Regions from separate parts of the Paenibacillus guangzhouensis genome, predicted to be linked through region 2. Evidence: a T-box and tRNA genes for the amino acid it is inferred to sense, from the RefSeq annotation. Region 2 holds a T-box; the other holds one or more tRNA genes.
The links. A T-box is a leader RNA that pairs with one kind of tRNA and senses whether it is charged. The one in region 2 lies ahead of GCU39_RS10795 (glutamine--tRNA ligase/YqeY domain fusion protein), so its partner is inferred to be a tRNA-Gln.
Positions count from the first base shown of each region.

Region 1 (15,651 bases), 2.4 Mb from region 2:
TTCCAATCGAACTCGGAGATAGCTGGTTCTCCCCGAAATAGCTTTAGGGCTAGCCTCGGTGTCAAGAGTCGTGGAGGTAGAGCACTGATTGGGTGCGGGGCCCGCCAAGGGTTACCAAGCTCAGTCAAACTCCGAATGCCATAGACTTATAACCGGGAGTCAGACAGTGAGTGCTAAGATCCATTGTCAAAAGGGAAACAGCCCAGACCATCAGCTAAGGTCCCCAAGTGTGTGTTAAGTGGGAAAGGATGTGGAGTTGCACAGACAACCAGGATGTTGGCTTAGAAGCAGCCATCATTTAAAGAGTGCGTAATAGCTCACTGGTCGAGTGACTCTGCGCCGAAAATGTAACGGGGCTAAACACACCACCGAAGCTATGGCTTGCAACTATGTTGCAGGGGTAGGGGAGCGTTGTATGTAGGTTGAAGGTGTACCGTAAGGAGCGCTGGACAGCATACAAGTGAGAATGCCGGTATGAGTAACGAAAAGACAAGTGAGAATCTTGTCCGCCGAAAGCCTAAGGGTTCCTGAGGAAGGTTCGTCCGCTCAGGGTAAGTCGGGACCTAAGGCGAGGCCGAAAGGCGTAGTCGAAGGACAACAGGTTGAAATTCCTGTACCACCGTAAGCCGTTATGAGCGATGGGGTGACGCAGTAGGGTAGTGACGCGAGCTGATGGATGCTCGTCCAAGCAGTGAGGCTGATGTGTAGGCAAATCCGCACATCGTAAGGCTGGGCTGTGATGGGGAGGGAAAATTATAGTACCGAAGGTCATGATCTCACACTGCCAAGAAAAGCCTCTAGCCAGGTGATGGTGCCCGTACCGCAAACCGACACAGGTAGGCGAGAAGAGAATTCTAAGGCGCGCGGAAGAACTCTCGTTAAGGAACTCGGCAAAATGACCCCGTAACTTCGGGAGAAGGGGTGCCCCGGTAGTGTGAATAGCACGAGGGGGCCGCAGTGAAAAGGCCCAAGCGACTGTTTAGCAAAAACACAGGTCTGTGCGAAGCCGTAAGGCGAAGTATACGGGCTGACGCCTGCCCGGTGCTGGAAGGTTAAGGGGAGTGGTTAGGGAGCAATCCCGAAGCTGTGAACCGAAGCCCCAGTAAACGGCGGCCGTAACTATAACGGTCCTAAGGTAGCGAAATTCCTTGTCAGGTAAATTCTGACCCGCACGAATGGCGTAACGACTTGGGCGCTGTCTCAACGAGAGATCCGGTGAAATTTTAATACCTGTGAAGATGCAGGTTACCCGCGACAAGACGGAAAGACCCCATGGAGCTTTACTGCAGCTTGATATTGGACTTTGGTACGATCTGTACAGGATAGGTGGGAGCCTAAGAAGCCTGAGCGCCAGCTTAGGTGGAGGCGCCGTTGGGATACCACCCTGATCGTATCGGAGTTCTAACCTAGGACCGTGATCCGGTTCGGGGACAGTGTCAGGTGGGCAGTTTGACTGGGGCGGTCGCCTCCTAAAGAGTAACGGAGGCGCCCCAAGGTTCCCTCAGAATGGTTGGAAATCATTCGAAGAGTGCAAAGGCATAAGGGAGCTTGACTGCGAGACATACAGGTCGAGCAGGGACGAAAGTCGGGCTTAGTGATCCGGTGGTACCGCATGGAAGGGCCATCGCTCAACGGATAAAAGCTACCCTGGGGATAACAGGCTTATCTCCCCCAAGAGTCCACATCGACGGGGAGGTTTGGCACCTCGATGTCGGCTCATCGCATCCTGGGGCTGAAGTAGGTCCCAAGGGTTGGGCTGTTCGCCCATTAAAGCGGTACGCGAGCTGGGTTCAGAACGTCGTGAGACAGTTCGGTCCCTATCTGTCGTGGGCGTAGGAAATTTGAGAGGAGCTGTCCTTAGTACGAGAGGACCGGGATGGACGTACCGCTGGTGTACCAGTTGTTCCGCCAGGAGCACCGCTGGGTAGCCAAGTACGGACGGGATAAGCGCTGAAAGCATCTAAGCGTGAAGCCCCCCTCAAGATGAGATTTCCCAATTAGTAAGACCCCTTGAAGACGACGAGGTTGATAGGTTGGAGGTGGAAGCACAGCAATGTGTGGAGCTGACCAATACTAATCGGTCGAGGGCTTATCCTAAACATAAAACGCAAATTATCTCGTATCTAGTTTTCAGAGATCAAACTCTGTAACGTTTGGTGTCGATGGCGGAGGGGTTCCACGCGTACCCATCCCGAACACGACCGTTAAGCCCTCTAGCGCCGATGGTACTTGGACCGCAGGGTCCTGGGAGAGTAGGACGATGCCAAGCGTGTAGTTAATTCTAACGGTTGCAAAATACCGTTAGAACACTCTATTCCCTGATAGCTCAGTTGGTAGAGCACTCGACTGTTAATCGAGTTGTCACAGGTTCGAGTCCTGTTCGGGGAGCCACTTTTGCTCTCATAGCTCAGTAGGTAGAGTGCATCCATGGTAAGGATGAGGTCACCGGTTCGATCCCGGTTGAGAGCTCCATGTAGCACCTATGTACAAGCATCAAAGTTTTATGGCCCGTTGGTCAAGGGGTTAAGACACCTCCCTTTCACGGAGGTAACAGGGGTTCGAATCCCCTACGGGTCACCATTAGTAATTCGGAGGCTTAGCTCAGCTGGGAGAGCATCTGCCTTACAAGCAGAGGGTCAGCGGTTCGATCCCGTTAGCCTCCACCATCATTATCATCTTATATGCCGTTGTAGCTCAACTGGTAGAGCAACTGACTTGTAATCAGTAGGTTGGGGGTTCAAGTCCTCTCGACGGCACCATGTTTTATTGGGGATTAGCCAAGCGGTAAGGCAACGGACTTTGACTCCGTCATTCCAAGGTTCGAATCCTTGATCCCCAGCCATCTTTACTCTCATATGAGAGCCATTAGCTCAGTTGGTAGAGCACCTGACTTTTAATCAGGGTGTCGAAGGTTCGAGTCCTTCATGGCTCACCAGTTTTATCTCACGTGCGCGTATGGCGGAATTGGCAGACGCACTAGACTTAGGATCTAGCGGGCGACCGTGGGGGTTCAAGTCCCTCTACGCGCACCATACCAACAAAAGTGAAATCCTGTAGATCATTTCTACAGGATTTTTTGCATGTTCGGGGATGAAGTTTATTTTAATTACACGATATCCTGGTGATTGTCGTGAAGAATCCTGCGGCGGAATATGGCGATACAGCGATCATTGTCTAACAATAATCAACAAATTGTCAGGTGCGACCATCGGGAATAAGCAGCTTAAACAGACTGGTCCAGTAGGTACGCCGTCCACTTCTTTCATCCGATTATGACATGGACACGCTTGGTTCCGATTCGGATGGATGACAGGGCGTTCTATCTGTACTTTCCTAGGCTTATTAGATTGACTCAGAATCCGTTTCCACATGGGGCGGCTCTAAAGATTGGGATATAAGTATAAATGCCTTCTACGTGCGAATATATCCCTATAGCAGATGTCAGAAAACCGTATGCATGTAACGTGTCTACAATTGCAATGCTCTGGAATCATGCTGCGTGTGAGTTTACCCAAGAGGATAGACTGGATCCCCATGTATGAGACGCACTCCCGTCAGCATGCATCATATATTCTCTGTATGGGAATCGACACCTTAAGACATCCTTTGTGAACGTTCAGCATGAGATGCATTCTAATCGTTGTGGATTGGCAGGCTTTAGCATATGTTATATCCTGTTCATACGTTTGTGTTGTCTCGGTATGTCGTTCAATACCAATTTGATTTGTCTGGCACCCAAATGTGCTCTAACAAGTTATTAAGTTGCTTTTACCCTTGTCGATTTTATTGTCATGTAATAGGGATCTTATTCATTGCATTTAATTCCATATCTCATGTAAGGACAGGGTTAAATTGAGTTGTAGTGACATTCCGAAGTGGGCTTTAAATTTTTTTTGTAAAAACACTTGCAATCATCTTTGTTTTTTGATATATTATTACTTGTCGCTGATGAAACACAGCGAAGTGGTACAAGCCTTATATATCACATGTGCGGACGTGGCTCAGCGGTAGAGCATCGCCTTGCCAAGGCGAGGGTCGCGGGTTCGATTCCCGTCGTCCGCTCCATTATAACTTCATATGCGCCCTTAGCTCAGCTGGATAGAGTGTTTGACTACGAATCAAAAGGTCAGGAGTTCGAATCTCTTAGGGCGCGCCATTTTCTCGGGATGTAGCTCAGCTTGGTAGAGCACCTGGTTTGGGACCAGGGGGTCGCATGTTCAAATCGTGTCATCCCGACCATTTATTTGCGGGTGTAGTTCAATGGTAGAACTTTAGCCTTCCAAGCTAATAGCGTGGGTTCGATTCCCATCACCCGCTCCAGATACAAATAACCAACCTCGATCGAAATGATCGAGGTTTTTGTATGTAGCGGTTGTGTGGGAAGAGAACCCACGGGAATGGGTTCGACCGTACGTTAAGTGAATTCGTGCCACAGGCACGAACGAGCCCGTACGAGCGTCCGGAAGCAACTCGAGGCAGCCGAGGGAAGCGAGGGTGACGAGTTCAGGAGGAGTATTCCCATCACCCGCTCCCCAGATACAAATAACCAACCTCGATCGAAATGATCGAGGTTTTTGTATGTAGCGGTTGTGTGGGAAGTGAACCCACGTGGAGGGCTCGACCGTGCGTTAGTTAAGTTCGTGCCTGTAGCACGAACGAGACCGCACGAGCGTCAACACCTATACAATCGAACGAACTTGCTGATGATCGTTTATGTTGAGTACAGCCCTTAGGCGAAATCGTGAGGATACACGAGTGAGTCAGGGCGAGCGTCCCGAGGGTTGGACGAGATGCCCAATGATAATTGGGCGGCGAGATTGAGGAAGTATTCCATCCCAAGCTCCAGAATAAACAAACAGCCACCAATAGGGTGGCTGTTTGTTTTATGTAGCGACTGTGTGTCTTATATATTTATGATGCATAGGCATAAATGGGCCAATCTTTTTGCTTAGCCATAAGTGTAAATTCAAAATAACTTGAAAATATTTGAAAGGAAATGATTTGAAATTCGGAACATTTGTGCATATATATTCTGTTTTTCGTATTTTATTAGTGTGATCTTATCCAATGGAAAATGCATAATAGAAGGGGAGTTTAAGTTGTGTAGGGGATGGAAGTATGTTCGTCAGTCCTGTAGTCCAATATGTTAACCGATGCATTTATGGGCAGGCGAAATTCCGAATTGGTTATCATGACTGGGTTCCTAATAGTTGATTAAAAAGAAATCGGTTTACAAGGATATCCATGCAAAACCTAAGCATCGAAGGACAGCCCCCTTAGCGAGGGCTTAAGCTTAGATGCAGTGGATTGGAAATGATTCGCTGCATAAATACATGAATATTAATCCTGTATTTTATAATAAAAGTAAAGATTTTCGTGTCGATTTATAGTATTATGTTTAGAAAGAAAATTTTTTGTATGGAAATATAGAGATGGATAGGGGGATAACGATGACAGAGACTACATTGATCGTGGGGAAAGCAAACTCAAATAACTTGCTTCGTCGTGATGTGCGTTTCCTTGGGAACATACTGGGTGAAGTGCTCGTCCACCAAGGTGGGAACGAACTTCTTAATATAGTAGAGAAAGTCCGGGAACTGAGCAAATCATTGCGCGCGGGATTTATCCCCGAATTGTACGATGAGTTCAAACGAGTTATTATGTCGCTTGATCCGGAGATTCGGCATCAGGTCATTCGTGCGTTTGCGATTTACTTCCAGCTGGTGAACATTGCTGAACAGAATCATCGCATTCGCCGCAAACGGGATTACGAGCGTTCAGCTGGTGAAGCGATTCAACCAGGTTCGATTGAGAGTGTCGTTCTTGAACTGAAGGAAGATAAAATCTCCTACGAAGAAGTTCAAGAGATTATTGCTGGGATTTCATTAGAGCTTGTCATGACGGCCCATCCGACGGAAGCGATGCGACGTGCCATCTTGGATATCCACAAACGGATTTCTGAAGACGTGATGGAGCTCGATAATCCGAATCTGACGTTCCGTGAGCGTGAGCAATTACGTGAGAAGCTGCTGAATGAAGTGTTAACACTATGGCAGACGGATGAGCTTCGCGACCGTAAACCGACCGTACTCGACGAAGTGCGTAACGGACTATATTACTTCCATGAGACGTTGTTCGATGTGTTGCCAGAGGTATATCAAGAACTGGAACGCTGCTTAACGAAATACTATCCAGCCCACCAGTGGCATGTACCGACATATTTGCGATTTGGCTCATGGATCGGTGGCGACCGTGACGGGAACCCATCAGTGACTTCCGATGTCACATGGGAGACACTGAAGATGCATCGCCAAATGGCCTTGTTTAAATATGAACAGGTTCTGAAGGAATTGCTTCGCACGATGTCCTTTAGTGTAGGTGTCATTGAAGTATCCGAAGAACTCAAAGCTTCGATTGAAGTAGACCGTGAACTGATCGAAGTGAAGCGTCTTGAGTTCTGGCACAACGAAAAAGAGCCATACCGCGTGAAATTATCCTTCATGCTGGAGAAGCTATCGAACATTCTGGACGAATCGACGAAAGGTACACCGCTTCGTTACAATTCGCCACAAGAGTTCATCCAAGAGCTCATGATTATCGACCGCAGTCTCCGTTACCACTATGCAGATTTTGTAGCGGATACGCATATTCGTAAGTTAATACGTCAGATCGAGTTGTTTGGTTTCCATATGTCGACGCTAGATATTCGTCAGCATAGCCAAGAGCATGAGAATGCAATGACCGAGATCTTGTCCCATATGCAGATCGTAGAGGATTACAGCGCTCTGACAGAAGAAGAGAAAATTGATCTTCTAAATCGCGTATTGAACGATCCGCGACCACTAACATCCATTCATATCAAATACAGTGAATCGACGAACGAATGTCTTGATGTGTATCGTACCATCTACAAAGCACAGAACGAATTCGGTGTGAACTGTATTTCGAGTTATTTGATTAGTATGACACAAGGTGCGAGCGACATGCTCGAGGTCATGGTATTCGCGAAGGAAGTAGGTCTGTTCAAGAAATTTAAGAACGGTGACCTCCGTTGTACGATTCAGGCGGTTCCATTGTTCGAGACCATCGATGATTTGCACGCTGCGCCAGAAATTATGAAGACACTGTTCAACCTCCCGATTTATCGTGAGGCTGTAAAGGCGATGAACAACCAGCATGAGATCATGCTCGGTTACTCGGATAGTAATAAAGACGGCGGCGTGGTTACGGCTAACTGGGAACTACGCGTTGCGCTTAAAGAGATCACAGCAGCAGCGAGTGCATACGGCGTGAAGCTGAAATTCTTCCATGGACGCGGTGGATCGCTCGGTCGTGGTGGAATGCCGCTGAACCGTAGTATTATGGCACAGCCGCCTCATACAATTGGAGCGGGTATTAAGATTACGGAGCAAGGCGAGGTATTGTCTTCCCGTTATTCCATGAAGGGGATTGCTTACCGCAGTCTAGAGCAAGCAACTTCAGCACTGATTACAGCTGCCCTATGCGCACGTCGTGAAGAGAAGGAAGAACATGAGCAGGATTGGGAAGACATTGTACGGGATATGTCGGAACGTTCGCTTACGAAATATCAAGATCTTATTTTCCGTGACGCAGACTTCTTAACGTTCTTCAAAGAGTCGACGCCACTTCCAGAGGTTGGCGAGTTAAATATCGGTTCCCGTCCTTCCAAGCGGAAGAACAGCGACCGGTTCGAGGATCTTCGTGCAATACCTTGGGTATTCGCATGGACGCAGAGCCGTTACTTGATGCCTGCATGGTATGCGGCGGGTACAGGTATACAGAGTTTCTATCAAGACAAAGAAGAGAATATGGATACGCTGCGTCAAATGTATGAGCAGTTCCCATTCTTCCGCTCCCTCATTGACGGATTGCAGATGGCGCTAGCCAAAGCCGACTTAATTATCGCGAAAGAATACGCAGGCATGATTAGTGATGACGTCATTCGTGATCGGATCTTCTCTTCTATTGAAGAAGAGTTCCATCTTACATCATCGCTGATCTTGAAGATTACTGGACAGCAAGAGATTCTGGATAATTCTCGGGTCATCCAAGAATCGATTCGCTTACGTAATCCGTATGTCGATCCGCTCAGCTACTTGCAGGTTCAATTGCTTACGGAGCTGCGTACACTACGCGATCAAGGGGAAGATGATCCGGAGCTCTTGCGTGAAGTGTTGTTAACAATTAACGGCATTGCAGCGGGCTTGCGGAACACAGGTTGATCCTCTTTTCTTATGTAACCGAGCGCCAAGAAATCTTAGGATGGCGCTCGGTTTTCCTATGGAAAGAAGGTTGACGAATAACCTTGCAATTTCGATTGGTGTCGATTACCATTTATTATATTGCTTGGGTTAGTATGTGGAAGTGAGGGGTTTACTCTGGAAACAAGACTCGCTCTGCTGGCGCGAAAAGGTGATCAGCGGGCATTTGCTGAAATCGTTGAGCTCTATAAAGATAAGATATTTCACCTCGCTTATCGTATGCTGAACAATCGACATGAAGCAGAAGATGTCGTTCAGGATACGTTCTTAAGGGTGTACAAAAATTTAGATCGTTACGATGAGAATCAGAAGTTCTCAACATGGATTTACCGGATCGGCACGAATTTATGTATCGATCGGTTGCGCAAACGGAAACCAACCTATTCCTTGGATGCGGAGATGAACGACCAAGAGGGTGTGGATGGATATTCTATTCTTCCGAGCGATGATCGGACACCGGAGAGTGAGCTCCTCCTATCGGAGACACAGCAGTTGATTCGTCAAGCGATTGAGAGTCTGCCTGCAAAGTATAAGACGGTCATGGTACTTCGATATTTACAGGATTTATCGCTGCAGGAGATTAGTGATGTATTGGACATGCCTGTAACGACGATTAAGACACGGGTCCACCGCGGCCGGGAATATTTACGGAAGAAGCTGGAACGGAAATTATAAGATTGTTTACTAGAACATGGACATAGAAAACAGTTGAGGCGTTAAGTGCATCGTTCACATAAATGGAAATATAAAACAGATTAATTTTTTGAAACATATTTAAAGCCAGTACGTATTTTACAGTATCGGTATACTGAGCATAATGATGTGAAAGGATGGCTCCTATGGATTGCAAGCATGCCCACTCTTTAATGCATGACTATTTGGATAATGAGCTGGCACCCGATCAAATATTGCTGTTAAAAGAGCATTTTGCGATTTGCCCTACGTGTAAGGAGCATTATGATCAGTTAGAGCGTACAGAACTGATGCTGTTCGGTACGAAGACACAGCATTTAGAGCCGATATCGGGTTTTGTCACAGCGAATATCATGGCATCCCTGCCGAAGAAAGCGAAGCAGCGCGTATGGCTGCAGTGGGTGAAGAATCACCCCGCGATTACCGTGGCAGCGATGTTCTTTATGGTCATGTTCATTAGTGCATTAAGTTTCTGGAATCAGGATCGAGACTTAATGGTGAAGGGACCCGATCTTGATAAGCTGATTATCGAAGGAGATAAGGTGATTGTGCCTAAAGGTCTTAGCGTAGCGGGGGATCTAACCGTACAGAACGGCCAGGCGGAAGTCTATGGCGAGGTGAACGGCAATCTTACCGTAATCGACGGATCGATGAATTTGGCTTCAACGGCCCATATTTCAGGTCAAGTAACGAAAATCGACGAGGCCATGAGCTGGTTGTGGTATAGGATCACGCATCTGTTCTCGGAAGTTTCGTATAGGTAATTGCAGCCAACCTCTCTTTGTTCTGAAGAGAGGTTTTTTTATTTTGACACACGATTAAGAATGAATCAAACTTGCAACGAAAAGGATATAGTTATAACCTATAGATATAGGTACAGAACAGGTTATCGTCGGGGGTACAGCATGGATTATTTTACGAACCTTACGTGGAAAGATTCCATTAAAGATATTATCGATATACTTATCGTAAGTTATATTATTTACAAGCTTATGCAGTTGGTTCGCGGTACGCGCGCAGTGCAGCTCCTGAAAGGGATCTTCGTGCTTGTGCTGACCTGGGGGATTAGTACGTGGTTTAATCTCTATACCCTCAAATGGCTCATGAACCAAATGTTCACCTTCGGTGTCGTGTCGGTGCTGATCATTTTTCAGCCGGAGCTTCGTCGTGCGCTGGAACAGTTGGGGCGGGGGAAGTTATTCCGCAGCTCGTCCATTCAAGAGATGGATGTCAGTATTACGGTTAATGAAGTAATTAAGTGTGTGAACTATCTCGCGAAACGAAAGATCGGCGCACTAATCGTCTTCGAACGGGATACGGGATTGAATGAATACACGGAATCAGGCATTAAGATGGATTCTCGTATCAGCTCGGAGCTGCTCATTAACATATTCATCCCGAATACACCGCTGCATGATGGAGCAGTGATTCTTCGTGGAAGTCAGATTGCTGCAGCAGCATGCTATTTACCATTATCCGAGAACCCATTTATCAGCAAAGAGCTGGGTACGCGCCACAGGGCGGCGATTGGTGTCAGTGAAGTGACCGACGCGATCTCTGTTGTCGTTTCCGAGGAGACGGGACAAGTCTCACTGGCTATTAATGGACTCGTTGTGCGTGATATCAAAGAGGAGTCGCTCATCTCGAAGCTCCATTCGGAACTAGCACCGAAGCCGAAGATGTCCGAGAAGACCCCTTTCTGGAAGCGGAAAGGAGGCAACAATGGATAAGTGGCTAAATAATGCGAATATTTCGAAAGTGATTGCGTTGTTATTAGGAATTTTATTATGGGCGATTGTACATATGGATGACCGATCACCGAATCAGGTGTCTTCCCTTGTCGATGTCAAGGTAATTGATGATGTCCGAATTCAGACGGTAGGGCTGGATCAAAGTCGGTACATTCTGAAGCAAATGACGCCAGAGGTGGTACGCATTCAGGTGCGTGGCCAGACGTCTGCGTTGACTTCTGCGATGCCCGAGGATTACCGTGTAAGCCTGGATTTAACCGGTCTAGGCGAAGGGAAGCATGATATTGATCTAACCTACGAGATGCCCAAAGGAATACAATTAGTCTCCATGGTGCCTTCAAGGGTAACGGTGGAAATCGAGGAAATGCAAACGAAGGAAATGGATGTCAGCATTAAGACGACAGGCACGCCAGCGAAGGGATATACGGTGGGACAACCGATTATCTCGCCAACGAATCGTGTTCACGTGACGCTGCCAGCCAGCCAAATGAAAGATATTCATTCTGTATCTGCAACGCTGCCGATTGATGGTGAGCAGAAATCGGTGAAGCAGAAGCGGGTAAAATTGACGGCTTATGACAAGACGGGGCATGAGATGAAATCGGCCATTATTACACCGCCAGTCGTTGAAGTGGAAGTGCCAATTACGAAGCCGTTCAAGACGGTGCCGTTACAAATCAACTTTATCGGCCAACTACCGGAAGGGCTTGCGATCTCCTCCTTCACACCAAGCACGAACCAAGTTGCCATCTATGGACCGCAAGACGTGCTCGACAGCATTGATTTCTATGACTCGATCCAGATTGATCTAAGTCAGTTCAAAGAGTCGACGAAATTAACGATGCCTTTGCCAGTTCTTGGAAAGGTTGAAAAAATCGAGCCAAACAGTGTAAACTTTGATATAACGATCGTGCCTGCTGTTCAGCGTGTGCTCGATAAGCTGCCGATTACGTTAACCGGAGCAAGCGACCAATTGAAGGCGTCGATTGAAGAACCAGCAAGCAAATCGATGTCGATTACAGTTGAAGGTGCTCCAGATGTTGTGAATAGTCTTAAAGCGGGGGATGTGCAGGTGATAGCGAATTTGAGCGATCTGCCTCCAGGCACGCATCAAGTCGCCCTGCAAGTGAACTTACCGAATTTCATTCGTCGAGTTGATCCAGGGACCATCTACGTCAAGGTGCTCATTGAAGATAAGAAAGCAACTCCGACGACGAAGACGGAACCTGAGATAAAAACTGATCAACCGGTGGATGGAAAACCAACCGATACGCCAGAGAACGGAACGATTGAACCTGGAACAGAAGAGACGACGCCAGGGGATACGAGCGGAACCGAGCAGAGAGAATGAGCGTACAATGGGATAATAACGTTAGAGAGAGGTCGCAAGAATGGGGAAATATTTTGGTACAGATGGGGTTAGAGGCGTTGCCAATCAAGAGTTAACAGCTGAATTAGCTTATAAAATTGGCCGCTGCGGAGGATATGTCTTAACGCGTCAAGCAGAGAAGCCAACAGTCATTATCGGAATGGATACGCGTGTCTCTGGGCAGATGCTCGAGTCTGCGCTTGTTGCTGGATTGTTGTCCATCGGTGCACATGTTGTGCGCATTGGGGTGGTATCGACGCCTGCAGTTGCGTATTTGACACGCATTCTTGGTGCAGATGCAGGGGTGATGATCTCCGCATCGCATAATCCTGTCGAAGATAACGGCATTAAATTTTTTGGCGGAGACGGGTACAAATTGTTCGATGAGACGGAGCTTGAAATTGAGCGTCTGATGGATGCTGAAGTTGATGAATTGCCTCGTCCGGTTGGGAAGGATCTTGGATCCGTAACCGTGGATGACGAAGCGAAGTTCCAATATACGAAGTTCCTTGCTTCGACGGTGACAACGCCATTCAACGGAATTAAAATCGTACTCGACTGTGCGCATGGTGCGGCTTATGAGCTCGCGCCGAAACTGTTCCGTGAACTAGGCGCTGAAGTCATTACAATCGGAGCAGAGCCAAATGGTCTTAACATTAACGATCATTGCGGTTCTACACATCCAGAGCAGTTGAAAATCGAAGTCATGAAGCACGGCGCACATCTCGGATTGGCGTTCGATGGGGACGCAGATCGATTGATTGCGATTGATGAGAAGGGTGAAGAAGTCGACGGCGACTACATTCTATGCATTTGCGGCGATCGCATGAATCGTGAAGGCAAGCTAAATGAAGGTACAGTCGTTACGACGGTAATGAGTAATATTGGCTTCTTCAAAGCAACTGACAAACTTGGTCTTAAGACAGCTCGCACAGCCGTAGGCGACCGTTATGTGATGGAAGAAATGCGTCGCGGCGGATTTAACCTTGGCGGGGAGCAGTCGGGCCATGTTATTTTCCTCGACTACAATACGACAGGCGACGGCATTCTCACGGGTGTCCAGCTCGTGGAGACCTTGATCCAATCCGGCAAATCGCTTAGTGAATTGAAGTCCATGATGCGCAAGTACCCTCAGGTGCTGGTCAATGTTCGTGTCGAAGACAAGAGCAAGTACCCTGGGAACAAGGCGATTGAAGCAGCGATAGAAAAGGTTGAAAATGAGCTCGGCGACAATGGTCGTGTCTTGGTGCGTCCATCCGGCACGGAATCCTTGATTCGTGTCATGGCGGAAGGCCCGGATAAGGACCAGCTAGAGTCTTATGTGGCTCATATTGCAGATACCGTAAGAGAAGCGCTTAGTTAGTGATAGCAGGACCCTTTTGGCATTCGACAGGATGTGCAGAAGGGTCCTTTTTGTAGGTTACGTCACTGACGAGTTGCCAAATGATGCACGGCTGTATATAATAGCAAGTATGATTTCAGAAGGAGAGGCAGGGTAGAGGTTGGACTGCAACATAAGCGCCAGAGCTTAACCGCACAGGACGGAGCAAGTAGTGCTGGGTGAGCTGACGAGGTGAAGGTGTTCGAAACATTCGGCGGGGACCTTCCGGTATCGCATCATACCGTAGAGTTGAATCGGAAAACGGGTTGGCAACGGCTCGGACAACGAATTCAGCAAGATGCTTCATAGATATTGAACTTATCCTGATCCGCGTGGCGGTAGGGCTATTATATTTGAGTTATTTTTGTACAAAAAAATCATGGATGTGTATTGCACTTCAGGAAGTGCCGGTCGGATGAGACCGCAGCCGCATTCATGTCGCATGCAGGGTTGCAGGTGGTAGGAAAGAAGAGAGTCGTATGTTCTTTGGACAATTGAATAGGCTGCGGTTAGACGCGTGATTGGTAGCTTCCTCAGGATGTGATGCACATCCCATTAATCGGAGGTTACGAAATTATGTGTGGAATTGTTGGTTATATTGGGAAGCGCGATGCGCAATCGATTTTGGTGGAAGGTCTGAAGAAGCTGGAATATCGTGGATACGATTCAGCAGGGATTGCGATGTATACCGAAGCGGGTCTGCAAGTGAAGAAAGCCAAAGGGCGGTTGGCGGTGCTCGAATCACAATTGGACGGAGCGCCTTTGGTCGGGACAGTAGGCATCGGACATACAAGATGGGCAACACACGGCAAACCATCAGATGTGAATTCGCACCCGCATACCGATATGACGATGAAGTTCTCGGTCGTACACAACGGCATTATTGAGAACTATACGGATTTAAAAGAAGAGCTGATCGCAAGCGGCGTAACATTCGTGTCGGAGACGGATACGGAGGTTATTTCCCATCTGGTCGCACGTGAATATGACGGAGATATCGTTCGTGCGGTTCAGAAGGCGATTAAGCATCTACGCGGGGCATACGCCTTAGGGGTATTGACGGAATTAGAACCGGATCGCTTGGTTGCGGTTCGGAATGCAAGTCCACTGATCATTGGGATCGGGGAAGGTGAGCATTTCATCGGATCGGATATTCCGGCGATTCTCGAGCATACGCGCAATGTGTTCATCTTGAACGACGGCGAAATGGCTGTACTGACAAAAGACACTGTCGAATTGATGACAATCGAGGGGAACTTTATTTCTCGGGAAATGATCCATGTCGATTGGGACGCGGTGACAGCGGAAAAAGCCGGATTTGATCATTTCATGCTCAAGGAAATCTATGAGCAGCCAAAAGCGTACCGTGATACGATGCGCGGACGTGTCGGCTCGGATCTAACGGTGTCATTACCTGAACTGAAGCTGTCGGCGGCTGACCTGGCGAACATTCGCAAGGTTCATATCGTAGCATGTGGTACCGCGTACCATGCAGGTCTTGTCGGCAAAACGGTCATTGAGACGAGTGCACGGATTCCGGTGGAAGTGGAAGTGGCTTCGGAATACCGCTATCGTTCACCATTGATTACGCCAGAGACGCTCGTCATTGTCGTCAGCCAATCGGGTGAGACGGCGGATACCCTCGCTGCGCTTCGCGAAGCGAAGGCGAATGGAGCGCACGTGCTCGCGATCACGAACGTGGTCGGCAGCTCTGTGGCGCGCGAAGCAGACAGCGTCATGCTGACGATGGCTGGTCCTGAGATTGCTGTCGCGTCGACGAAGGCGTATTCGTCGCAATTGATTGCGTTCTTCCTGCTCGGAATGTATCTAGCTCAAACGCTGTCGACACAAGAGACGGCTTGGGTGCGAGGCATTGTGGCTGCGATGCTTGCTCTGCCAGAGCAGGTAGAGCAAATGTTAGCGAATACGGATGCCCTGCGTGGATATGCGGAGGCTATCTCAGTGCATGAGCATTTGTTCTTCATCGGTCGTGGCGTCGATTATGCGGTGGCGCAGGAAGGATCCTTGAAGCTGAAGGAGATCTCCTATATTCACTCCGAAGCCTACGCGGCTGGGGAGCTGAAGCACGGTACGCTAGCACTGATCGAGGAAGGTATTCCTGTGATTGCACTTGCAACACAGAATGCACTGCTGGAGAAGACGGTTAGCAACATT
Region 1 covers NZ_CP045293.1:4,804,170-4,819,820, reverse strand. Annotated here, with positions in the region: rRNA gene GCU39_RS21620 (23S ribosomal RNA) at 1-2,097, shown strand, start outside; rRNA gene rrf (5S ribosomal RNA) at 2,153-2,269, shown strand; tRNA gene GCU39_RS21610 (tRNA-Asn) at 2,316-2,391, shown strand; tRNA gene GCU39_RS21605 (tRNA-Thr) at 2,397-2,472, shown strand; tRNA gene GCU39_RS21600 (tRNA-Glu) at 2,506-2,580, shown strand; tRNA gene GCU39_RS21595 (tRNA-Val) at 2,591-2,666, shown strand; tRNA gene GCU39_RS21590 (tRNA-Thr) at 2,684-2,759, shown strand; tRNA gene GCU39_RS21585 (tRNA-Gln) at 2,768-2,842, shown strand; tRNA gene GCU39_RS21580 (tRNA-Lys) at 2,860-2,935, shown strand; tRNA gene GCU39_RS21575 (tRNA-Leu) at 2,950-3,032, shown strand; tRNA gene GCU39_RS21570 (tRNA-Gly) at 3,991-4,065, shown strand; tRNA gene GCU39_RS21565 (tRNA-Arg) at 4,080-4,156, shown strand; tRNA gene GCU39_RS21560 (tRNA-Pro) at 4,163-4,239, shown strand; tRNA gene GCU39_RS21555 (tRNA-Gly) at 4,247-4,320, shown strand; gene ppc (phosphoenolpyruvate carboxylase) at 5,451-8,243, shown strand; gene sigW (RNA polymerase sigma factor SigW) at 8,400-8,957, shown strand; gene GCU39_RS21540 (zf-HC2 domain-containing protein) at 9,122-9,739, shown strand; gene cdaA (diadenylate cyclase CdaA) at 9,881-10,705, shown strand; gene GCU39_RS21530 (CdaR family protein) at 10,698-12,077, shown strand; gene glmM (phosphoglucosamine mutase) at 12,118-13,458, shown strand; gene glmS (glutamine--fructose-6-phosphate transaminase (isomerizing)) at 14,053-15,651, shown strand, end outside.
Region 1: it encodes a tRNA-Gln, which carries the amino acid that the T-box ahead of GCU39_RS10795 (glutamine--tRNA ligase/YqeY domain fusion protein) is inferred to sense. The anticodon was not compared.

Region 2 (15,651 bases):
TGCTTACGGTCGGAACGCGGTATTGCGAAGCATGGGGACCGTCGATGACGGAATATCTCAAACCATTCGTCGAAATCCTCCATGAGGATGTCGAAGTCATGTGGACCGGGGCAGCGACGATGTCCAATATCTCGAGAGAACAATTTGATTCCCCGAAACGGACGATCGGATCCGATAAGAACTTATCCGTATGGTGGAATTACCCTGTGAATGATTATTGCGACAACAAAATTTTGATGGGCAAGATCGAGAACGTCAGCTCTGATCTGAATAATGTCAACGGCTTTTTCTCCAATCCGATGAACCAAGCGCAAGCTTCCAAGCAAGCATTGTTCTGCATTGCTGATCATAACTGGAATACGGATGCTTTTGACTGTGACATAAGCTTCTCCGCCTCTTTCAAGGCGCTGGCGCCTGAAGTTGCGGAAGATCTCGAAATCTTCGCGTCGAATAGCTGTTATCTTTTGGATGATGGCGGTGTGAGCGGTGATTTTCTATTTGACGAGAGTTGGATGTTGAAAGACGATGTTCGTGCCGTCAAGGAAGGGATCGCACAAGGCACGGATGTTCGTCAAGCGGCGAATAGACTTCTTACGCAGTTCACTCGGATGGAAGACGCGGTAACGAATATACGGACGAAATGCTCGAATGTAAACCTTGTTCAGGAGTTGAATCCATTCTTAGATGCATTCTCATTACTGGCACGTGCAGCACAGCAAGTGATCCATGCGATGATCTGTATGGGGAATGGTGACCTGCTAGCGATGGAAGTACATCATGAATCCGCTAGGGACCTCCTGAATGCGATGGAAGATTGCAAAGTGAATCGCCTCAAAGAGGGGGTTCCAACAGACTTTACGGTGGATGTCGGAACACATGTCATTAAGCCGTTCATTGCAGATATGATCCTCCTAACGGCGGTTGCAGCCGGGACAGAAGGGCAAGCCGTAGAACCTGCTTATGACATGAACAATATCGCATTAAGCGCATTAGGCGTAACCGCAACGGCTTCGAGCAGTGCGAACGAGAATGAAAATGCCGATAAGGTCATCACCGGGTCCATCGCAGGCGGTAAATGGTGCTCGACGGAGCACAGACCATATCTGACGATTGATTTGCAGCAACCGCAGACGATTAAGCAGTATCGCTTGATTAACTGTGGTCATCCTGAGGCTAGAGAGACGCCGTTCTGGAACACAAGACAAGCACAGATTCTGGCCAGTAATGATGGTGAGAACTTCATCCTCATCGACGATATCCTGGATAACAAAGGACATACGATCAATCGAATTCTATTGCATGAGGTAACTGCGCGATTTATTCGATTACAAATTATCGAACCTGCACAGATTAGTATCGATGGCAGCGGTCATACACGAATTTATGCGTTTGAATTATTCGACGCGCGTTATCCGAATCTGTCAGAGAAGGTGCTTAGCGGAGATATTCAGGTTGATCCATCCGGAACGATCACGATCCATGATGTGAAGGAAGGAGATGTCATTTCCCTATATGCATCGCTTACTTCCAATACGCCTATCGCAACATCTGAGGAAGTGACGAAGGAATCTTCAACAGTTGTTTTTGAAGGGGTGGCCTTGTCCAACCTGGAAGGTCGCATCTACGTGGAGAGAACGACAAAAAATCATTTAGCGAGTGCGCGAACCTCCAAAGGTTTCAACGTTCAATAGTAATAGATAGAGATCTCGGTCCGGTTTCGGATCGGGATCTTATTATTTTCTAAATCATGCAAATTATTGTATAATTCGTGGTATTCAAGAGTCTACCTGTCGAAGGAGAATGGTTATGTGTCGGAATATTAAAACGTTATTCAATTTCGATCCGCCAGCTACGGAGGACGAAATTCAAGCAGCTGCGTTGCAATTTGTACGTAAATTGTCAGGCTACAACAGCCCATCCAAAGCCAACGAAGAGGCTTTTCACCGAGCGATCGATGAAGTAGCTGAGGCAGCGAAAAAGCTGTTGGATTCACTCGTCACACAAGCAGAACCGCGTAACCGCGAAACGGAATTGGAACGGGCGCGCGAGCGTAACGCCAGACGATTCGGCACAGCCGTGGAGTAGTCAATGAAGCATGGTGATCTTTCTAAGTGAAAGAGCGTCATGCTTTTTTAGTTGAGAGCGGCGCTATTGGATATATTATGTGATCGAATAGCGTTTCTTTTTTTGAAGAAAAAGAAGGAAATTGGCATCGAAAGTCGAATGTTAGAGGCGGACGTCGTAAATTTTTTGGTAAATAACGGCGAATACATCTACGAAAGGAGTAACTAATACATTGAAGAAGCTACTTATCACATTGCTCTCGGCTGCAATCTTGCTTGGTGCAAGTGCTGGAACAGTCGCTGCGGCGGAAAAGCCCGATCTGAAGGTTGCAGTCAACGAAGTGATAGGAACCCCTTACAAATGGGGCGGTACGACCACGGAGGGGTTTGATTGCTCAGGGTTCATCTTGCATGTATTCAACCAATTCAAGATTGAACTTCCTCGTACATCCAAAGAACAGTCCTTGTTCGGTACAGCGGTAGAACAAGTTGACTTGAAACCCGGAGATCTTGTCTTCTTTAACACAGATGGCAAAGGGGTATCTCACGCTGGCATTTATCTAGGCGAAGATCAATTTGCGCATTCCTCCAGTTCCAAGGGGGTCATGATCAGCAAATTATCCGAAACCTACTACAAGCAGCGCTACATGGGTGCCCGTCGCGTCATGGCGGACACGAACATCCTTGCGGTCGTTGAACCTGCACAAGTACAAGAAGAAGTTTTGGTTAAGTAATTCCTTTTATGCAATGGAGGAAGTGGTTCGTCGCACTCATCAATATCCTTGTATTATCGCTGATCTGGTGGAATCGAGACGCTCTGTTCAGCTGGATTGCTTCCGATCAGGATCGAAATCCTCTATTGGTCATATTGGTGATGACGGTCATAGCAGCAGTTCCTGGCATACCTTACGGAATTGTTGGGGGGATCGTAGGCGCGAAATACGGCGTGATGGCAGGCAGTATGTACAACTTGATCATTTCAACGCTTGCCGCTGTGATGATTTATGGTGTAACGAGATATTTGTTACAATCTTGGGGAAAGGCTCTTCTGACCAGATCAAATGTGATCGATCGATGTAACCGCTATATTCATAGCCATCTGTTCTGGTCTTTGATCATTGCACGAATGATTCCGATACTCCCCGCGGTCGCAATTAATATCTATGCCGGTGTATTTCGTATTCCTTTCGTTACATTTATGATGACGACATTCATCGGCAAAATACCGATCATGGTTGTATACGCCTATGTAGGGGATAACCTCTGGTCAGGTGCCTACCAATGGATTATCGCCATCGCGATTTATCTTGTTTTTCTTGCCATCGTGTATTCATTGTACAAGTTGGTCATGTTACGAAAATCAACATGAAATCACCCTTCGGGGTGATTTTTTGATTCTACGGGCCGGTATTTACAACTGTGGTGCTCTTTGCTAAGATATATAACAATATTCAAATGCGATGATGAGAAGAGTAAGGGAAAATGGACTTGCACAGAGAGCTCCGGCAGCTGAGAGGGAGCGAAGCACATTTCCCTGAACCAAGCCTCTGAGCATCATGTCGGAACCGGTCGGGGATGGCATGACGGGAGCTCCCGTTATTGAGCTAGAGTATAAGCATGGTGATACGCATGCCGTACTTGAAGAGGTTAATATGGCGACATATTAATGAACCTGGGGTGGTACCACGAAAATTTCGTCCCCAAGACAGAGGTCTTGGAGGTGAAATTTTTTTTATTTCTTGGCACCAATCACCATTCATTAGGAGGCGTCAACCATGGATGACAATGCTTTATACAAACTGATTTGCGATGAACTTGAGACGAATGAATTCAACAGAGAGATGTGCACGCGGTTCCCGCCGGAGCCCAATGGCTTTCTTCATATCGGAAGCGCATATGCAATCCACACGAATTATATGATGGCTAAGGAGTTCAATGGTACATTTCATCTTCGCTTGGACGATACGAATCCGCTCAAAGAAGATATCACTTACGTGAATGCCATTATCGAAGATATCAAGTGGCTAGGTTATGATCCTGGCGAACACATCTATTATGGTTCAGATTACTCTGAAGAAATCTATCAAGCTGCGATCACATTGATCAAGCGAGGGAAAGCTTATGTCTGTGATTTGTCACCGGAGGAGATGAGGGATTATCGCGGGACGCTGACGGAACCTGGCAAAAACAGCCCTTATCGCGAGCGTTCCATCGAAGAGAATTTGGAACTTTTTCGGAATATGAAAAAAGGGATCTATCCTAACGCCTCCAAAGTATTGCGCGCGAAAATCGATATGCATTCACCCAATCTAACACTGCGGGATCCTGTTATCTATCGGATTATTCATGCTACGCACTATCGTACTGGCCATGCTTGGTGTATTTACCCGATGTACGATTTTGCTCATCCGATCCAAGATGCGATGGAAGGGATCACTTATTCGTTATGTTCTCTGGAATTTAGAGATCATCGACCATTGTACGAATGGGTGCTGCACGAGCTCGAGGTTCCTGAGCCTCCAAGGCAAAGGGAATTCGGCAGACTCAATCTAACCGGTGTTGTGACAAGTAAACGGTTCTTAAGACAACTCGTCGAAGGCGGATTCGTCGATGGATGGGATGATCCGAGACTCCCGACTATCCAAGGGCTCAGAAGAAGAGGTTTCACACCATCTAGCATTCGGAACTTCATTGACGAAATCGGGAGCATTCGATCCTATAGCACCGTAGACATCTCATTGCTGGATCACTGTCTGAGACAGGATCTGAAGGATCAGTCGGTCAGCCTCATGGCTGTGATTCAACCACTGAAGGTTGTTATTACGAATTATCCGGAGGACGGACTCGAGTGGCTATCGATTGAGAACAATACGCAGAATGAATCACTTGGGAAAAGAGAAGTGCCCTTTACGAGAACAATCTATATTGAACGAGACGATTTTATGGAGGATCCGCCGAAGGGCTTCCACCGACTAACATTGCACGGTGAGGTTCGATTGAAAGGCGCGTATTTTATCCGATGCGAGGAAGTTGTGAAAGATCCCGTCACCGGCGATATTACGGAGCTCCGCTGCACCTATGACCCGCTTACGAAGAGCGGTACAGGGTTTACCGATCGCAAGGTTAAGGGGACGATCCAATGGGTGTCTGCGGATCATGCGGTAACGGCTGATGTGCATTTGTATGATAGACTCCTGTTAGAGCAAGAAGAGGCTTCGGACGATGAGGGGGATTGGGCCCATCGTGTGAATCCTGCGTCACTTGTGGCCGTACAGGATGCTCTATTCGAGCCATCCATGAAGCACATCCAACCGGATCAGAAGTTCCAATGTTTCCGTCATGGGTATTTCCATGTTGATTCGAAGAATACAACAGTAGATCGATTGGTTGTGAACCGGATTGTTCCGCTCAAAGATTCGTGGAATAAACGGTAAGACCGATTCAAATATGTTGCAAGGCATGAAGCAGCCGCCCTTCTAGGGCGGTTTTTTTGTAGAAAACAAGGTATTGACCTTGTCGTTACGTCATACTGTATCTTGACCTTATTGGAGGGGATGGAGCTTGAAACTCTATATTGAGAACACCATTGAAGATTATGAATCATTGTTCGAATTGCCGCACGAAATGAGAGAAGATTACTTTCGTTATACGATGATGAAGCCATTCGAACCGATGTGGCGGATCATTAACGTGCCGATGAAGGCGAATCAAGCTGGAGGTTACGAAGTCGTGATGGCTGCGACAATGCTTGGGTACCTCAACATGCATGACACAGATTTAGGTCAGAGGGGTCTTGATCAGTTGAAGCAGATCGATATACTGTCGACGGCTAAGGAGACCCTACTGTATTGCATCGCATGTATGGGACAAGCTGGGTTGCAGGTTAAGGCAGATTCGCTGCGCTTAGGGACGTATCTTGCAGATCCGAACAAGCTCGCTTACACGAAAGGCTACACAGGTTTTGGAGGGATTCCAGGCTATATTCAACTGATAATATACCCGAATACGTACAACATTCCGAGAATTCCAGCCATTATTGCACATGAGTTTCATCATAATATTCGATTTTCTTATTTTGATTGGGATCATGGCAATGTGACGTTGGCCGAATATATGATCATTGAGGGATTAGCCGATTCCTTCGCAAGTGCGCTGTATGGCGAGGAAAGTCTAGGGCCATGGGTGACTTCAATGGATTCAGAAGATCTCGAATACTCGATTGCTGTGATGCAAGAAGCGCGGGATATCAAAGGGTTCGCCGAAGTTAGCAGTTATATGTTCGGGGACGATATTGCAAGACAACAAGGATACCAGCCTGTTGGCGTGTCTTATGCGGCAGGGTATGCGGTAGGATATCATGTTGTACAAGCTTTTCTGAGAAATACGAAAGCCTCGATCTATGATGCAACGATTTTATCTGCTCAGGAGATTATGGAAGGAAGCCGTGTTTTTCGATAAGATACGACCGATTCGTTGGATTCATCCGCGGATCGGTTTTTTCATTTATTCCCACTATTAGGGCAAGAATAGAGAGAAGCGGATCTTATTTTAGATGATTTGAAACTATTTCACATCTCTGTCAGTCATATGTGTGCTAACGTCATTAAAGAGGTGAACCATGTGAATACGAGACTAACTGAACAAGAGTTCGGTGAACGTATAGAAGCCTGTAAAGAGAAAATGTATCGATTTGCTTACTGCTATGTAAAGAATGAGCAGGAAGCGCTGGATATCGTATCGGAAGCGACTTACAAGGCATTTTTAGCTTATAAGCGAATGAAGAGTCCCGAATATTTCGAGAGCTGGATGGGACGGATAGTCATCAACTGTGCATTGGATCATATCAGGCGGAAGAAGAAAGTAACCTATCTCGAAGATAACCAGGTTGAAGTTGCAGCAAAAGAAAGTGCAGTATCACTCGAAGAGAAGATGGATTTATATGATGCGCTTGATCAGCTGGATCCCGAAGATCGGGCCATCATTATTCTCAAAATTTTCGAAGATCAGCGATTTAAAGATATGGCTGATGTCTTATCGATGCCGGAAAACACAGTGAAGACGAAATTTTACCGGATTATAGAAAAACTTAAGAAAAGTCTGATTAGAAAAGAGGTAGATGCGCTATGACAGGGAAGGAACGCTACGACAATATCGAGATCCCGGCTCGTCTTTCCGAAGTGATTCAACAGGCACAGCTGCGTGGGAGAATGGAGAAACGTAGAAGAAACGTGGTGCGGAGATCTTCTTTGGCTGCGGCATGTGCCGCGGCGATCATGATCACGGTAAATGTGCCGAATGTTGCGATGGCTCTATCCGATGTTCCTGTCATTGGTTCGATCGTGAAGGTGCTGCAGATTGGCAGCGGCGGACAACGTACAGATAATGTCTCCATTACGACAAACGTCGAAGAGAACAAATTGAACATTAATTTTTCGTTGAACGGAGAACAGACATCGACGGCCCCTGCCTATACGGTGGATTACAAAACCGCGCCGAACCGCTTGATCTTCTCTTTCTATGGGGTGCGTAACCTGGATTACGAGAAACTGGAGAAGGATATGCGCGCCTTATCGAATGTGAAGGACGTCTACAACAATATCATTCTGGATGATTCGGCCTTCCGATTCGTCGTTGAGTTAAAAGAGAACATCGATTATTCCGTGTCGGAGTATCAGCAGCCAGGATATATTCAGTTGAAATTGTTCGGCGCAACGGAAGCGAAGAAGCCGCATGAAGTTTATTATGTGCGCAGCCAAGCGATGGAGCAGGGTGAATCGATCGCCATATTGGAGGAACAGTATTCGGCCGATGATAGCAGCATTATAAAGACGAAGCAAGGCAAATTCATTTTGGCGATGGGCGGATTCAACACACGAGAGGAAGCCGAGGCGCTCCTCAAGCAGCTGTCGGAGCGGGAAGATTATTTCGAACCGCTGCACGTGGATCATTGGATGAGCAATGCAAGTCCGGAATAAGAAGTTGACGTAACAAAGCCGCAGTCCCCTCATGGGGGTTGCGGTATTTTATTGCGTGATATCAGAACGTAATTTTTTCAATCTTTCAGAGGAGAAAAATCTATTTTTATTGCTATTTTGAGCACTTATAATGAAAACAAACTGAGGATTGCAGGAGGTGATGCGACACCGTACATACGAAGAATGGAACCCCTGAACATGAAATAAGGTATCGACACGACGAATAAGGCAGAGAGATGAACAATAAAGGAGTATCGATGAAATGAGTATACACATTCATGCAACAAAGCGTATCGCAAGAATTGCGGCCGTATTATCTTTGGTCATGATGTATTCGGTACTTACGAGCTGGATCCATCCCGACGCTGAGGGACGAGGCTCGAAGGCTTATGCATCTGCTGCTGCAGCAACCGTCAATGATAACTTATCGCTCTGGTATAACAAACCCGCCACGCAGTGGGAGACGCAGGCCCTTCCGATCGGTAATGGACATTTGGGTGGCATGGTGTTCGGCGGGGTAGAGCAAGAGCACATTCAATTTAATGAGAAGACATTATGGAGCGGCGGGCCTGGCTCGGATCCGAATTATCAATATGGGATTAAAGATGGCGCGCAGGTTCACGTTGATACAATCAGACAATTGCTCAAGAGCGGAAAGATCAATGAAGCTAAGGCTCTACTTGGCAAAATTACAGGCGACATGGGCGCGAACGATTCTGCTTTTGGCGCTTATCAAGCCTTTGGGGATGTCTATCTGGACTTCGATAAGCAGGCTACTTACAAATTAACAGCTAGCTCAGACCAGAAGCCCTATGGTGAAGGCGTCGAGAACCTGATGGACGGGTCGGTGGATACCAAATGGTATTCAGGCGACGGTTCCCCGCCATTTTGGTTGCAATGGGAATATAGCGAACCGAGAGTGATTACCGGGTATTCCTTCACCTCTGCTAATGATGTGCCTGCTCGCGATCCGAAGTATTGGACGCTCAAAGGCTCCAATGATGGACAGCAATGGACCATGCTCGACACGCGGTCGAATGAGGAATTCGCTTCACGGAAGATGAAGAAATCCTATACGTTCAACAATCAGACGGCGTATAAGTTCTTCAAGTTTGATCTAGTTAGCAAGGGCGGTACGCAGATTCAAATGTCGGAGGTGAGCTTTGCTGGCCCGGCAGGAGAGAACAAACTAGTGACGGACTATCGGCGGGAGCTGAATCTCGTTGATGGCACGGCGAAAGTCGCCTATACGCGCGATGGCGTGCGTTATCATCGTGAATTTTTCGTAAGTTATCCGGATAAAGTGATGGTCATGCGCGTTACGACAGAGAATCAATCGCCATTAAACTTTGATGTACGAGTTACTGGCGCACAGCCTTCGAATTCGGTTGTGACAGAAGGAAGCAACACCCTGGTGTTAAGCGGGCTTGTCCCCAGCAATAAAATGGCGTACGAGTCACAGCTGAAGGTATTGAACGAAGGGGGCACCGTCACAGCGAATGCGGGCAAACTATCGGTTAGCAATACAAGCGCTGTCACGATTCTGTTATCAGCTGCAACGAATTATGCGAATAAGTATCCAACCTACCGCGGAGATAAAACGCCGAAGGAAATCGTTCAAGCCTATATGAATCAGGCGACGGCGAAAACATATCAGCAGCTAAGAGCTGCGCATGTCGCGGACTATACGAATCTGTTCGAACGTGTGTCGCTTGATCTAGGTGGGGAGGTGTCACCGCTTCCAACGAATGAACTCTTGGCGAAATATAAGACTAACGCAACCGACGCAGAGAAGCGTCAACTTGAAGCAATGTTCTTTCAATACGGACGGTACTTGTTAATTGCTTCCTCACGGGAAGGAGCTCTCCCAGCGAATCTGCAAGGGATATGGAATCAAGTCAATAATCCGCCTTGGAATAGTGATTATCATACCAATATCAATGTACAAATGAACTATTGGCCGTCCGAGGTGGTCAATCTTGCGGAGACGGATATTCCTTATATCGATTACATCGATTCTTTACGTGAGCCGGGACGGGAGACAGCGAAGAGACATCATGGCATTCAAGGCGAAGGTTGGGTCATTCATACGGTTAACAATCCGTTCGGTTACACGGCGCCAGGATCCGATTTCTACTGGGGATGGTCGCCAGCAGCGAACGCGTTTATGGTGCAGCAAGCATGGGATCATTACGCATTTAGCGGTGACAAAGACCTGCTGCGCGACAAGATCTACGACATCATTAAGGAAGCAACGCAGTTCTGGGTACAGTATCTCGTGGAAGATACGGACGGAACCCTGGTGTCGTCCCCATCGTATTCGCCAGAGCAAGGCGATGTCGGAATTGGCGTAGCTTATGATCAAGAATTAGTCTGGGAGCTGTTCACACAATTCATGAAAGCCAGTGAGACGCTTGGCGTGGATCAAGATCTTCGTGCACAGGTCAGCACGATGCGCAGCAAGCTGTCGATGCCGAAAATCGGCCGTTGGGGTCAAGTGCAAGAGTGGAAAAATGATATCGACGATCCGAACAACCAGCATCGCCATATCTCGAATTTAGTCGGACTCTATCCAGGGACATTGATCAATAACGTAGATACCCCGGATTTGTTCGCGGCGGCGCGAGTAACGCTGAACGCTCGCGGGGATGGCGGAACCGGTTGGAGTAAAGCGAATAAGATCAACTTATGGGCACGACTGCTGGACGGCAACCGAGCTCACAAGCTGTTAGGGGAGCAATTGAAAGGCAGCACGCTCGACAATTTATTCGATACGCATCCACCGTTCCAGATTGACGGCAACTTTGGCGCGACGTCCGGCATCGCGGAGATGCTGCTTCAGAGTCATACGGACCGCATCGATCTTTTACCGGCATTGCCTGACGCATGGGCGAAAGGAAGCGTAAAAGGTCTGGTCGCAAGAGGAGCTTTCGATGTGACGATGAATTGGCAAGCATCGACGTTAACAGGTGCTGTCATTACGTCTAAGCAAGGCAATCCTGCGAAGATCCGGAACAAGGCCTTTACGCAGCATGAGGTGATTAAGGTTATGCGTGTCCGTGATGGCAAGACAATTACACATACCGCTAATCAAGATACGATTCAATTTGCGACAACTGCAGGGGAACAATACCGGATCGTGATCAATACGAAATTACCTGAGGAGCCTGTGAAGCCGATTAAGGTCGATGATCGAGATCCACACATCGTGTATACCGGCACATGGAACCACTATGAGGATGGCGGCGATTATCAAGGAACTGAAACATACAGCAATGCAGCGAATGCATCGGCTTCTTTGACTTTCGAAGGATCAGAGATTAAATTCATTAGCGCCATACAACGTAACCACGGGAAGTTCGACGTGTATCTTGATGGGGAACGTGTGGCTGAGGACACGGATGGATATGCGCCTTCAACGAACAAACAACAGATCCTGTTCCAAAAATCAGGGTTAGCACGAGGAACGCATACAATCAAAATTGTCGTCAAAGGGGTAAAAAATACATCTTCCCTCGATACGATTGCAATGATTGATGCATTTGAATATATACCGTTCCCAAAAGTCACGAGTCCAGCAACGACATTGAACGGTCCGACAGAAATCCAGTCAGGGAAAACGTTCAATGTACAATTAGGACTCGATCGCGTTAGCCAGTCCGTCTACGCTCAAGATATGCGGCTTCAATATGATGCTGATCGCTTCGAATTCGTGAGCCATGCATCCTTGGTTGATGGGGTGAGTGTCGTGGAAGCGAAGCAAGAACCGGCTGGAACGCTCCGACTAATCATTGCAAGCCAAGGCGCTGATCATGGCATTACGAACACCACCAAGGTCATCGAGCTAACGTTCAAGGCGAAGGAAGTCACGGAAACAGAGAAAGGGAAGTTAACTGTCTCGAATGCGATCCTTGCAGACGACCAGGGGAGTGAGGTGGAGGCTACCGCTTCCGAGACAGAGATCGAGGTAATGCCGACCGTTAATCCAGAGCAATCACCAGATGTCAACGGCGATGGCAAAGTGACGATTGGCGATCTTGCAATTGTTGCTTCCCACTATGGGAAGAATACGAGCAGTCCAGATTGGCAGCAAGCGAAACGGGCCGATATGAATGGTGACGGTAAAATTGATATTACCGACCTCGCGACGGTTGCAGGCAAGATTTTGACGTAATTTCGGCGTAATAATGTGATGTAGCGTATCCATCATTTTATGACATCTCTACCCATGAAGGGGTGGAGGTGTCTTTATTTTGTGTAGGGAATTATTACCTATATCTCGTTGAGACTTTTTCTGCACAACCGCCGTCTAACGCATGTAAACTTCATGAAGCTACAACAAAATGACACACAACATTTACTCACAAGGGAGACTATATCGTTATGAAAAAACAAACCATTGCATTATTTACAGCAGCAACACTATTAGCAGGTACAGCAATCGCAGGTTCTGTGGGCACCATTTGGGCACAGCAGCCTACTGATCTCATGCAGCAGCAGGTGAAGGAGCAAACGTTCCGCAACGTCAAATTGTCTGAGTCCACCGTCACATACACGATTAAAGGTGATGCACAAGTCCATGAAGGCACATATCATTACACGTTGAAGCAGAATGGAAAGATTCTTGCGAAAGGCTTCGGGACAGCATCCATGGGTGCACCAGAATGGGGGAAGATCAACCAACAGATCTCCATTTCCAGCAATAAGTTAGCAGGTAACAAAGGCTTAACCGCTGAAATGTACGAAATCGATTCCGCAACGGGCAAACAAGTAAATAACATTACGGTTCCGCTGAATAAGTCCGATAAATCTGCTAAAAATAAGGTGTTCCGTAACATGAAGCTCTCGGAATCCAAGGTAACTTACAGCGTTAAAGGGGAAGCTCAAGTGCACGAAGGAACCTATCATTATGCTGTCAAACAAGATAGCAAGGTTCTCGTGAAAGGCTTCGGAACCGCATCCTTCGGTGCACCGGAATGGGGTACATTCACGCAACAAATCTCGATTCCAAGCAGTAAGGTAGTAAGCAATAAGCCAATGTTCTTAGAACTATACGAAGTAGACCAAGCAACTGGCAAAATTGTCAATAAGAAGACGATCCAAATGAAACAAGCCGAACTAACGAATGAAAATAAAGTATTCCGTAAAGTAGAAACTTCTTCACCTGTCGTTACCTTTACCGTAAAAGGTGAAGCAAGCGTATTTGAAGGCACGTACCAATATGCTGTGAAGCAAGACGGCAAGACATTAGCCAAAGGCTATGGAAAAGCATCCATGGGCGGCCCGGAATGGGGAACATTCTCGCAGCAAGTAAGCATTCCGATGAACAAGTTGCAAGGGAATAAACCGCTCACGTTCGAGTTATTCGAAATCGATCAAGCCACAGGTAAAGTAGTGAATAAACTGGTAATGCCAATTAAATAAATAACCGTTACCGCAGCGCGCATCGCGTTGCGGTTTTTTCATGAAGAGAGTGAAATGTATAACGATGTTCGTAAGCTGACACAATATGCCATAAAGAATAGGCTAGGGGGTATAACATGCGAAAACGACTAACATCGTGTTTAACGATTATGCTATTACTACTGATGATGTGGGGCTGTCGGCCGCTGCATGAGCAGCCGAAGTCAACCGAACAAGATCTTGTACATTTACATACAGCGCAGCAGCATACATCGAAGAAAGTGATCTTTATCCTGGTTGATTCGCTAATGGCACAAGCCATTGATCAAGGTATACAACGCCAGGAGCTTCCGACATTGCAATATCTGATTGAACAAGGTCAGTATTACAAGAATATGGTGAGTTCTTATCCGACGATGTCGGTATCAATTGACAGCTCACTTCTTACAGGAAGTTATCCGAATGGACACCACGTGCCGGGACTTACATGGTTTTCTACGGACAGCAAGAAGCTAATTAACTATGGAACCGGACCGATGGAAATCATGAAGCAAGGGATGGAGAAGGTGATATTGGACGGCCTGGTTCATCTGAATGGCTCGCATCTAAATCCGCGACTACCGACCCTCTACGAAGAGTTAGCAAGTCGTGGATTACGTTCGGCATCCATTAACGGGATGATCTATCGGGGGAGAAGTATGCACAAGCTAACGATTCCTTCATGGGCTCAAGACCTAACCTCCCTCCCAGGAGAGATCAGTGTTTTTGGTCCGGAATATTTGGCATTGGGTGCTCTGTCGGATCCGTTACAAGATAAAGCGAAGTTGTCTAAGAGTCTACTGCACCGGCTGGGCATGAATAATGCGTATGCAATCGAGTCGTTGAATTATCTGATCAGAACCAAGGCACTCCCCGATTTTTCATTCGTATATTTGCCAGATATTGACCATGAGCTGCATCAGAAGGGCCCAGCGAATATGAAGGATGTAAAAGAGATCAAGGCTGTAGATCAACAACTTCATTCTATGCTGCAAGCGTTCGGTTCTCCGAAAGAAATGTTGGATCAAGCCGTGATCATCATTGCGGGAGATAGCGGTATGACTCAAATTCTCCCTGCCAGCGAACATCCGGTTATCGAACTGCCAGATCTCTTAAGGCATCACCGCGTACTGCAACCGGGGAAGTCTGTAATGGATGATACGGAGATTGTGCTTGCCGTAAACGAGACGATGGCCTACGTGTATAACCTCAAACAGCGATATTCACTCCGAAATTTGGCGGATGAGATCGCTCTTGATCCGCGCATCGATTATGTTGCATGGCGTGAACCACAGGGGATGATCGTCAAGCAAGGCGGCACAGTCAAAGAATTAAGGTATACAGCTGACGGACATCTTATGGATCCCTACCAGCAGCCATGGACTGTGGAAGGAGATTTGGATGTGCTGGACTTGCGAGTAGACCAGGAACACCATACCTTGAATTATGGACAATACCCAGATGCACTCATGCGATTGAGCGGTGCGCTTCATTCCCATCCAGGCGAATTCCTTGTCGTTGGGGCGAAGCCGGGCTATGAACTGGCTGATCGAAGCTCACCGACGCATAAAGGCGGAGGCGGACATGGTTCGCTTCGTCATGAAGAATCGCTGGTACCGCTCATCATCTGCGGGACGGACAAGAAACCTGAACATTTGCGAATAATCGATTTAAAGCCGTTTATGCTGCAGTTATTGAGCACACAGGAAATGAAGTAGGTAGCCGAACATCTAACTATACGAATCAAGGGGAAACGAGTTATGATCTAGTAGAAGGGGGGAATCGGATTGACACTACAGCAGTTGAAATATGTAATCGAGGTGGCTAACCGCGGCTCTATCAATGAAGCAGCCAAGCGGTTGTTCATCTCTCAACCCAGTCTATCGAATGCGATTAAAGACTTGGAAGAAGAATTGCAGATTGCGATCTTTGATCGATCCAATAAAGGCATCTCGCTGTCCAAAGAAGGGGTAGAATTTCTTAGCTACGCAAGGCAAGTCGTCGAACAAGCGGAACTGCTCGAGAGCCGATATTTGAACGCGAAGCCTTCTCCGCAGCATTTCTCGGTATCGACACAGCACTATGCCTTTGCGGTCAATGCTTTCGTAAGTCTGGTCGAGCAGTACGGTCATGATGAATATGAGCTGGCGCTGCGCGAGACGAAGACGTAT
Region 2 covers NZ_CP045293.1:2,433,824-2,449,474, reverse strand. Annotated here, with positions in the region: gene GCU39_RS10815 (glycoside hydrolase family 84 protein) at 1-1,691, shown strand, start outside; gene GCU39_RS10810 (DUF2277 domain-containing protein) at 1,807-2,085, shown strand; gene GCU39_RS10805 (C40 family peptidase) at 2,297-2,797, shown strand; gene GCU39_RS10800 (TVP38/TMEM64 family protein) at 2,806-3,432, shown strand; T-box leader at 3,515-3,768, shown strand; gene GCU39_RS10795 (glutamine--tRNA ligase/YqeY domain fusion protein) at 3,839-5,497, shown strand; gene GCU39_RS10790 (DUF2268 domain-containing putative Zn-dependent protease) at 5,625-6,521, shown strand; gene GCU39_RS10785 (sigma-70 family RNA polymerase sigma factor) at 6,684-7,190, shown strand; gene GCU39_RS10780 (SPOR domain-containing protein) at 7,187-8,038, shown strand; gene GCU39_RS10775 (glycosyl hydrolase family 95 catalytic domain-containing protein) at 8,301-12,212, shown strand; gene GCU39_RS10770 (Gmad2 immunoglobulin-like domain-containing protein) at 12,422-13,462, shown strand; gene GCU39_RS10765 (alkaline phosphatase family protein) at 13,579-15,198, shown strand; gene GCU39_RS10760 (LysR family transcriptional regulator) at 15,268-15,651, shown strand, end outside.